DNA from 4 places in the Micromonospora sp. NPDC049114 genome. Region 4 is predicted to be linked to each of the others. Evidence: riboswitches for the same ligand, from Rfam matches in the RefSeq annotation. Region 4 holds a riboswitch; each other region holds the start of a gene.
What was found. Region 4 has a riboswitch for cyclic di-AMP ahead of AB0B39_RS22370 (transglycosylase family protein). Riboswitches for the same ligand answer to the same signal wherever they lie in the genome.
Positions count from the first base shown of each region.

Region 1 (2,191 bases), on a different contig from region 4:
CCACGTGGACCTGCGCGGCCTGCTGCTCGCCGGGATCATCATCGGCTCACTCGGGGTGCTCGACGACGTGACAGTCACCCAGGCCGCCACCGTCACCGAACTGGCGAACGCCAACCCCGGTCTGAGCCGGCTACAGCTCTACCGGGCGGCCACCCGGGTCGGCCGGGCGCACATCGCCTCCACGGTCAACACCATCGTCCTGGCGTACGCGGGCGCCTCACTACCGCTGCTGCTCCTGCTCACCGCCGACACCCGCCCCCTCGGGCAGATCCTGACCAGCGAATTCCTCGCCCAGGAGATCGTCCGCAGCGCGGTCGCCACACTCGGCCTGATCGCCGCCGTACCCCTCACCACCGGGCTGGCCGCCGTGGTGACCGCGGCCGGGGCGACGCCGACGCAGGACACGGACGCCGACGTCCTGACACCGCGCCCCCGTCGGGACCGGACGGAGACACTGGCCGCTCTCAGCTCCCCGCCAGGGGGTCGGCCCGACGGACCCGACCCGGAGCGGAACGCACCCCCATCCACCGCCACCACCGGGTGGCCAGAGCCGAACAGGAGCACTGATACGGCATGGTGACACTCCTCAGCGTGACCGGATCGGGCACTCGCCCTGAGAACCGCGTCACTGGTCACTCAACGCCATGGCGAAATGACACTTTTAGTCGGCATCAGGACGTAGCTCAGGCGGTGGATTCTCGGGTAACCTCGCTGCCGGCCACCGACGAAGGCGCGCAGCGGCGCCTGCGGTGCCACCGCCCAATCGCCAACCGGCGAGCCGGGGACCCAGGTACGTGGGGTGAATCCGCGACAGCGGTAGGGGCCACTTCCGCCCCGAACCCGTCAGCTAACCCGGTCGGCGGTCGACGGAAGGGAACATTGTGACGGCACCCCTACGCCGCTGGTTGACACCCGTGGTGGCCGTGCTCGCTGCGCTGACCGTGTTCGCCGGCCCCCTCCCGGCCCACGCCGCCCCGACGACCCCCACACCGTCCGGGCACGAAGAGGAAGACGAACCCAAGCTCCTCACCGACGTCATCGAGCAGACCAACCGGGACTACGTGGCGGCCAAGTCCAAACTGGACAAGTCCAAGAAGCGGCAGCTTGAGCTGGCGGTGGAGGTCCAGCGGGCCAAGGCCGACCTGGACGCGCTGGCCCCGCAGGTCGCGCAGATCGCCGCCCAGTCGTACCGGACCGGACGGGTCGGCGCGATCGCGATGCTGCTGGAGAGCGACGCCCCGGACTCGTTCGTCCGCCGAGCCGCGGCGCTCGACGAGATGAACATGGTCAACGAGAAGAAGCTCGCCGAGGTCAACGCGGTCAAGTCCCGCGCCGAGCAGGCCAAGCTGGCCCTCGACGCGGAGATCCGCGAGCAGCAGAAGCAGACCGCCCTGATGGCGAAGGACAAGCGCGACGCGGACAAGGCGCTCGCGCTGGTCGGCGGTCAGGGTTTCACCGGCGGTCTGGTCGACGCCGTCTCGCCGGTCGCCCGGATCGGCCCGGGTCGCACCGCCGACGGTGACTGGAAGCCGCAGTCGTGCAGCGAGGACGACCCCACCACCTCCGGTTGCGTCACCCCGCGCACCCTGCACGCGTACAAGGAGGTCAAGCGGGCCGGCTTCAACCGGTTCGTCGGCTGCCACCGCAACGGTGGCCCGTACGAGCACCCGAAGGGCCGCGCCTGTGACTGGTCGTTGCAGAAGAGCGGCTTCAGCCCGTGGCACAACAACGACACCCGCATGTACGGCAACAACGTCGCCGCGTTCCTCATCCGCAACGCCGACCGCCTCGGCATCTACTACGTGATCTGGAACCGGCAGATCTGGTTCCCGGCGACCGGCTGGAAGTCGTACAGCGGGCCGTCGAACCACACCGACCACGTCCACATGTCGATGCTCTGATCCACCCGACGAAGTCCGAGGGCCGTCCCGCATCAGGCGGGACGGCCCTCGTCGGGTCAGGCGCGGCGAAAGCCGCCGGGCGGCAGTTGTCGGGTCAGGCGGCGGCGGAGGCTGCCGGGTCGTCCGAGGTCGCCGCATCGGCCGGTACGGGGGTCACCGGGCGCACCACGCCGGCGGCGAGCCGGTACGACATGCCCACCACCGCACACCGCCCCTGCGCCACCTCGCCGGCCAGCACGGGCGACTGCCCGAGCAGCGTCTCGACGGTCTGCGCGATGTGGATGTCGACG
Region 1 covers NZ_JBEZEA010000001.1:907,175-909,365, forward strand. The annotation lists gene AB0B39_RS04335 (YibE/F family protein) at 1-580, shown strand, start outside; cyclic di-AMP (ydaO/yuaA leader) riboswitch at 747-877, shown strand; gene AB0B39_RS04340 (hypothetical protein) at 882-1,901, shown strand; gene AB0B39_RS04345 (carbonic anhydrase) at 1,996-2,191, opposite strand, start outside.
Region 1: it holds a riboswitch for cyclic di-AMP, as region 4 does, so the genes downstream of both, AB0B39_RS04340 (hypothetical protein) here and AB0B39_RS22370 (transglycosylase family protein) in region 4, are expected to answer to the same signal.

Region 2 (2,191 bases), on a different contig from region 4:
CTCGAGGTGCTCGCCGCCCTGGCCAACGCCGTCCTGCTCTCCGGCGTGGCGGTCTACGTGCTGATCGAGGCGATCGGGCGGTTCGGCGACCCCCACGAGGTGCTGACCGGCCCGATGCTCGCGGTGGCCGTCCTCGGCCTGCTCGCCAACGTGGTCGCGTTCGCGCTGCTGCGCGCCGGCGCCCGGGAGAGCATCAACCTCCAGGGCGCCTACCTGGAGGTGCTCGGCGATCTGCTCGGCTCGCTCGGCGTGATCGGCGCGGCGCTGCTCATCGCGGTCACCGAGTGGTGGTGGGCCGACCCGTTGGTAGCGGTCGCCATCGGCGTGTTCATCCTGCCGCGCACCTGGCGGCTGGGTCGCGCCGCCGTCCGCATCCTGGTGCAGGCCGCCCCGGAACACCTCCAGGTCACCGCCGTGCACGACCGACTGGCCGCGGTGCCCGGCGTCGTCGAGGTGCACGACCTGCACGTCTGGACGCTCACCTCGGGCATGGAGGTGGCCTCCGCACACCTGATCATGGCGCCCGGCGGGGAGGTCGGCGCGGTGCTCACCGCGGCGCGCAGCGCCCTGCGGGAGGACTTCCGCATCGAGCACGCCACGCTCCAGATCGAGCCCGGCGCCGCCCCGGACGCCTGCGGTTCGATCGAGTGGTGATCCCTTAACTGACGAAATGACCGTTCAGCAGTCATTTTGGGTGGTGGCGCGGACACCTTCCGTCACATCGACTGCACACGCCCCACCTGCACCGGTAGGCTCGTCCCCGGCCACCACCCGGCGGCGCCCTCCCGGCGCCGGTGGCGGCCGCCGCCTAATCACCCGAGAGGGCGAACCGGGGAACCATGTTCCTGGGGTGCATCCGCGTCAGCGGTAGGGATCTTCCGTCCCGAACCCGTCAGCTAACCCGGTCGGCGGCTGACGGAAGGACATGCGTAGTGGCACCAGCACGACCACCCGCCGCCCGACTCGCGGCACTGATCGTCATGATGGTCACCCTCGGCGTCGCCCTCCCGGTGGGCGCCGCCACCGCCGCTCCCCCCGGCGGCCTGCGGGCCGCCGCGGCACCCGACGGCGACGAGGAGGGCGGCACCCCCGCGCTGCGGGCCCAACTGGAGGCCGCCAGCAAGGGCTACCTGGACGCGAAGCGCGCCCTGGACACCTCCGTCCAGCGACAGCAGCAACTCGCGGCAAAGCTGAAGACCACCGAGGCCGAGATGACCGTGCGCAACGGCAAGGTCGGCGAGATCGCCGGCGTGGCCTACCGCACCGGCCGGCTCAGCACCGTCTCGGCGCTGCTCAACACCAACACCCCCGAGGGCTTCATGGACCGGGCGGCCGCGCTGGACGTGGTGGCCGCCAACGAGGACCGGGTACTGCGCGACCTGCACGCCACCCGGGACGAGGCCAACCGCACCCGCACCGCCCTGGACGGCGAGATCCGCGAGCAGCGCAAGCAGGTCGAGGTGATGGCCAAGCGCAAGGAGCAGGCCGAACGGGCCCTGACGGTGGCCACCAGCAAGCCGCGCACCACCGCCGCCGACACCAGCTCCAACCGGGGCACCTCCACCGCCAACGCCCAGCCCGCGCCGCGCAACTCCGACGGCTCCTGGCCGTCCGAGTCGTGCAGCATCAACGACCCCACCCCGGCCAGCGGCTGCATCACCCCCCGCACCCTGCACGCCCTCAACCAGGCGAAGGCCGCCGGCTTCACCCGGTACGTCTCCTGTCACCGCTCGGGCGGCTCGGGCGAACACCCGAAGGGTCGGGCCTGTGACTTCGCCGCGCAGAAGGGCGGCTTCGGCGGGGACGCCACCGGCGGCGACAAGACGTACGGCAGCAATCTGGCCGCCTACTTCATCCGCAACTCCGACCGGCTCGCCGTGCTCTACGTGATCTGGTACAGGCAGATCTGGCTGCCCAGCAGCGGGTGGAAGTCGTACAGCGGGGGGAACGGCGACCCCTCCAGCGACCACACCAACCACGTACACCTGTCGGTGTACTGACCCTGTCGGTGGCCGGCGCACCGTCGAGCGGGTGCGCCGGCCCCGGGTACGTCAGCGGACGTACCCCGGACGTCGCCGGCGGTCGGACGACCCGGCCGGGCCGGGCCGGCAGCATTCGGGTATGCCGCGAATACCGCCCGCCACCCGCAAGGCGCTGCTCACCCTGCACCTCATCACCTCGCTCGGTTGGC
Region 2 covers NZ_JBEZEA010000007.1:105,766-107,956, reverse strand. The annotation lists gene AB0B39_RS20890 (cation diffusion facilitator family transporter) at 1-654, shown strand, start outside; cyclic di-AMP (ydaO/yuaA leader) riboswitch at 796-927, shown strand; gene AB0B39_RS20885 (hypothetical protein) at 981-2,000, shown strand; gene AB0B39_RS20880 (hypothetical protein) at 2,122-2,191, shown strand, end outside.
Region 2: it holds a riboswitch for cyclic di-AMP, as region 4 does, so the genes downstream of both, AB0B39_RS20885 (hypothetical protein) here and AB0B39_RS22370 (transglycosylase family protein) in region 4, are expected to answer to the same signal.

Region 3 (2,191 bases), on a different contig from region 4:
GTGCCGCAGGCCGCCGCCATCTGGTCGACCCTGTTCCTGCTGGCACTGGGCGTACTCGCCGTGCTGGTCGCCCGCCTGGGGGACCGCCCCGCGGACGACCCGGTCCCGGCCGCGCCGACCGCCCGCGAGGTGGCCGCGGCCGAAGCCGACGACCTGCGCCGGTACGCCGAGGAGGTGGCCGTCGCCGCGACCGGCGCCGCCAGGACGGCCCGGCGGCGACGCGATGCCTGGCTCACCGCTCAGGAACACGTGGAGCGGGCCTGGCTGAGGTACGACGAGGCGGACACCGCCGCCCGCCGCTTCGTCGGCTCTGACGTGCTGCCCACTCCGCACACCCCGCGGACACCCGCCGAGTACGCCTCCCGGGAGCGCTACCTGCACCGTGCGGCGATGGCGGCGTACTGGCGGGGCGATCTGACCATGGCGCAGCTCAGTGACGTGTTCGCCCACCGGCGCGGCTGGGATTCCCGGCGGCACCCGGCCGAGCAGGAGGTGCTGCTCAGCCGGGCGATCCGGGACGCGAGACTGGCCGACTACCGGGCCGCCGCCACCGCGGAGCGGGCCGCCTGGCGGGACGCGGAACTGGCCGCCGAGTCGGCGCGCACCCTTGCCGAGGAGGCGTACGCGGCAACGGCGCGGCTGCGGCCCAGCCCGGCCCTCGCCCGACCCGGGGCGAGCGGGGCGTCCCGTCCCGCCCCCGTGGCACGGTGGCGCCCGGCTAGCGCGAGTTGAGCCTGATCCGTTACGTGAGCCCGGTCACGTCGTTCGGAATTCGGGCGTCCGACGCGTTGTGCTCGATATTTCCCGTGATTGTGGCGCGTTATCGGCGGCCTGTCCGGTTGTCGCCCATAGGCGTCTCCGTAACCGGTTGTCCCATCGAGTCACATCATCGGCAATACGCGCAGAAATTGCTGCACCGAATCGGGTTTACGCAGGCGAACCTGGCTTGGCAGGCTGCGAACAGGCCAGTAGTGTCGTCCCGTCCGGTGCGGTAACCGATCGCAACAGGCGACGCCGCGCCGACCCGCTCAATCGTGATTAACGAACCGGGGACCCATCAGTAAGTCTGGGGTGAATCCGCGAGCCACGGCCCGCGGTAGGGCGATCTTCCCGCCCGAATCCGTCAGCTAACCCGGTAGGCGGTGTCGGAAGGAGTTCCAAACCCGTGCAGCACCTTTCCACCCCTCGGTTGTTCCCACGCCTCCACGGCGCAGCGGTGCCCCCGCTCATCCGTCCAGTGACGGTGAGCTGACCCCCGGGTCATCGCCTTTCCCGCCCGGTCCCGCCGGGCGTTTCCCTGAGCGGTTCACCATCCGCGGACCACTGTCCGCGCGCTGGCGCCTGCCCGGATACCGGTCCGGCCCGTGGGTGTGCCGCTCTCCCCCGATCCGTGGAGGACCCCGTGAAGCACACCATGCAGCGTCAGCTCCGTCGCCTGGCGACCGAGCGCCGGTACCAGATCGTCGCCACCTCCGCCGCGGCCCTCGTGATCGCCACGACCACCGGCGCCCTGCTCACCGGCGCCGACGACGCGCCGGCCAACCACCGCACCGCGACCACTGTCGCCGAGATGCGCAGTGACACCGCCGTTCCCCTCGGCGACGCGCGCGACGCGTCCCCCAGCGCCGCGCCGACGACCGCCGCCCCAGCCACCAGCGCCGCGTCGCCCGCCGCCAAGGCCAGCGCCAACCCGGACCTGACCCGCAAGCCGCAGCCGCCGAAGCCGCCCGCGACCAAGGTGCTCGACTACGACTACGAGGCGCAGAACACGTACTACAACTGCGGCCCCGCGGCCACCCGCAACGCGCTCAGCGCCACCGGCATCGACCGCACCCAGGAGGAACTCGGTGCCGAGCTGGGCACCACCGAGATGGGCACCAACTCGGCCGAGGACACCACCCGAGCGCTCAACGCCGAGGTGAAGGGCTCCCCGTACCGGACCCGGATGTTCGCCGGCACGCCCAGCCCGGCCCAGATGGACCGGCTCCAGGCCGATGTGGTCAAGGCCATCACCGACGGCCGGGGCGTGGTGGCCAACGTCGTCGGCGACGCCACCGACACCGACGGCGGCTGGCACTCCTACGGCGGCGGTCACTACGTCGCTGTCGTGGGGTACAAGGACAACGGCCGGACCGTGCGGATCGCCGACTCGGCGAACCCGGCCGACCCGTCCTACTGGATCACCACGATC
Region 3 covers NZ_JBEZEA010000003.1:98,322-100,512, reverse strand. The annotation lists gene AB0B39_RS13360 (hypothetical protein) at 1-732, shown strand, start outside; cyclic di-AMP (ydaO/yuaA leader) riboswitch at 1,016-1,157, shown strand; gene AB0B39_RS13355 (C39 family peptidase) at 1,391-2,191, shown strand, end outside.
Region 3: it holds a riboswitch for cyclic di-AMP, as region 4 does, so the genes downstream of both, AB0B39_RS13355 (C39 family peptidase) here and AB0B39_RS22370 (transglycosylase family protein) in region 4, are expected to answer to the same signal.

Region 4 (2,191 bases):
GTCGAGATGCCGCTATTGCCGGACTGAGCCCCGTGTGGGGGGCCGGCCAGCTGCGACCGGAGACACATCACAGCAGGTCGACGGTTTAGCCGGCGGCTCACGGGTGACCCTTGGGGGGAACAGCCTGACGAGGGGGGCCACCATGTCCGACGACACCAGCAACCGACCGAGCCGGCACGCCGAACGCCCGCACGACGTGACCGACCCCCTGCTCTGGCAGTTGGCGGTCGACGTGCTGAGTGCCCACGAGCCCGACGACGAGGGCCACTGCCGCAACCTCCAGTGCGCCGGCCAGTCCTGGCCGTGCTCGGCCCGCGCGGGTGCCGAGCAGTCGCTCCGGCTGGCCCGCAGGACTCCCGGCGCGGTCGAGATGACCATCGGCGGTGACGACGCCGGCACGGGCTGGCCCGGCGAGGCCGCGGCACCCGCCGGCCGGTGGGACCGCAGCGCCAACGCGGTGGCGTTGCGCCGGGAGTCGAGGGCCTCCGCCCCCGCGGCGTAGCCGCGACGACACCCGTTGCTCAGAGGCGATCAGCGCCCGACGAACGACCGAACGCTCGGCCGGTGACCCGGCCGAGCGTTCGTGTGTCGTACGTCAGAGGGCGAGCCGCTGACCCGGGAAGATCAGGCCGGCGTCGGCGCCGATCAGCTGCCGGTTGCGCTCGTACAGGGCCTCCCAGCCGCCCGCCTGGTGGTGGCTGTCGGCGATCTCCGACAGGGTGTCCCCCGGCTTGACGACGTACGTGTCGCCGCCGGCCGCGGGGGCGGTGCGCTCGTGGTTGCGGGTCGCCGGCTGGTCGCCGCGCGACGACCGCTCCTTCGGCGCGGTGGACCGGTCCTTCGGCGCGGTGGACCGGTCCTTCGGCGCGGTGGACCGGTCCTTCCCGGCGGTGGACTTCGAGGACTTCGCGGCGGAGCCCGACGAGCCACCCTTGCGGCCACAGGTCGGCCACGCGCCGATGCCCTGCCCGTCGAGCACCTTCTCGGCGATGGCGATCTGCTCGCCGCGGCTGGCCAGGTCGGCGCGGGCGGCGTACTTCTTGCCGCCGTAGCCGGCCCAGGTGCCCTGGGAGAACTGCAGGCCGCCGTAGTAGCCGTTACCGGTGTTGATCTTCCAGTTGCCGCCGGACTCGCACTGGGCGATCGCGTCCCAGTTGACACCGGCCTGGGCCGGGGCCGCGGGCCCGAAGAGGGCGACGGCGCCGGTGACCGCGCCGACGGCCAGGGTGCCGACGGCGACGCGGCGGGTGGTGACCCGTCGATGACGGGGCGTGTAGACAGACGTCATGTGTGGTTCCTCCACGCCGGCGAGGTGAGCTGTCGGGTTCGGGCCGAGGAGCCCGGCCGCGCGGTGGCGGCTTCACCCCGAGGTGACATGCACCGAGGAACGTGGGTCCCCCGCTCCTGCCCGGGGTTCCGGTATCCGACGACCGGGGGCAGGATTTGGCGTTGCCGGTCGTGGTGTCCACGGTGGTGGACTCGACCGACGGTAGGCACGGTCGGTGACCCTCGCCCAACGCTTGTGAACTTGTTCACCGGTGCACGCGGGGCGCCTCTGCCAGCGGTTGCGGACGACGCGCGGCTGTGCACCGACCATGATGGACCGATTCCGATCAGGCCCGGATGTCACCGTCCGTACGCAGCCCGGAGGTGATGCGACGGAGCAGTTCGACGTGTCCGGGCGAAGCGGAGGACCGGGTGTCGTGACCGAGAGCGGAGTAGACCGCCCCGGCTGGGACCGAGGGCGCGGCCCACACCGGTGGGCGGGTGGCGCCGCCCTCCTCGTGCGCGCTCCTTGCGAATTGACGTTCGGGCAGGAAACCGTAGATCGGCGGCCGCGATGCTCGAAGGCACACCGGGTCGATCCCGGTCACCTTCCCAGGAGGAGAGCATGTCGATCCACCGGAGCCGCATCGGCCGCCGCAGCGCCGCCGCCACCCTCGTGACCGTCCTGGCCAGCGCCGGCCTGACCCTGCTCGCACCGACCGCCGCACAGGCGTCCAGCCCCTGCACCAGCCTGACCTTCTACCGGGTCGGCGGCTATCCGGGCGGCGCGGACATGCACGTGCCGACCATCGGTTGGCAGACCGGGAACAAGCAGTGCTATCTCACCTACGGCCACTCGAACTCGGCCGTGCTGGTGCTTCAGGAGGCGCTGAACAACTGCTACTCGCAGTCGCTCTCCCTCGAC
Region 4 covers NZ_JBEZEA010000008.1:88,225-90,415, reverse strand. The annotation lists gene dinB (DNA polymerase IV) at 1-27, shown strand, start outside; gene AB0B39_RS22375 (hypothetical protein) at 143-502, shown strand; gene AB0B39_RS22370 (transglycosylase family protein) at 596-1,288, opposite strand; cyclic di-AMP (ydaO/yuaA leader) riboswitch at 1,288-1,432, opposite strand; gene AB0B39_RS22365 (peptidoglycan-binding domain-containing protein) at 1,892-2,191, shown strand, end outside.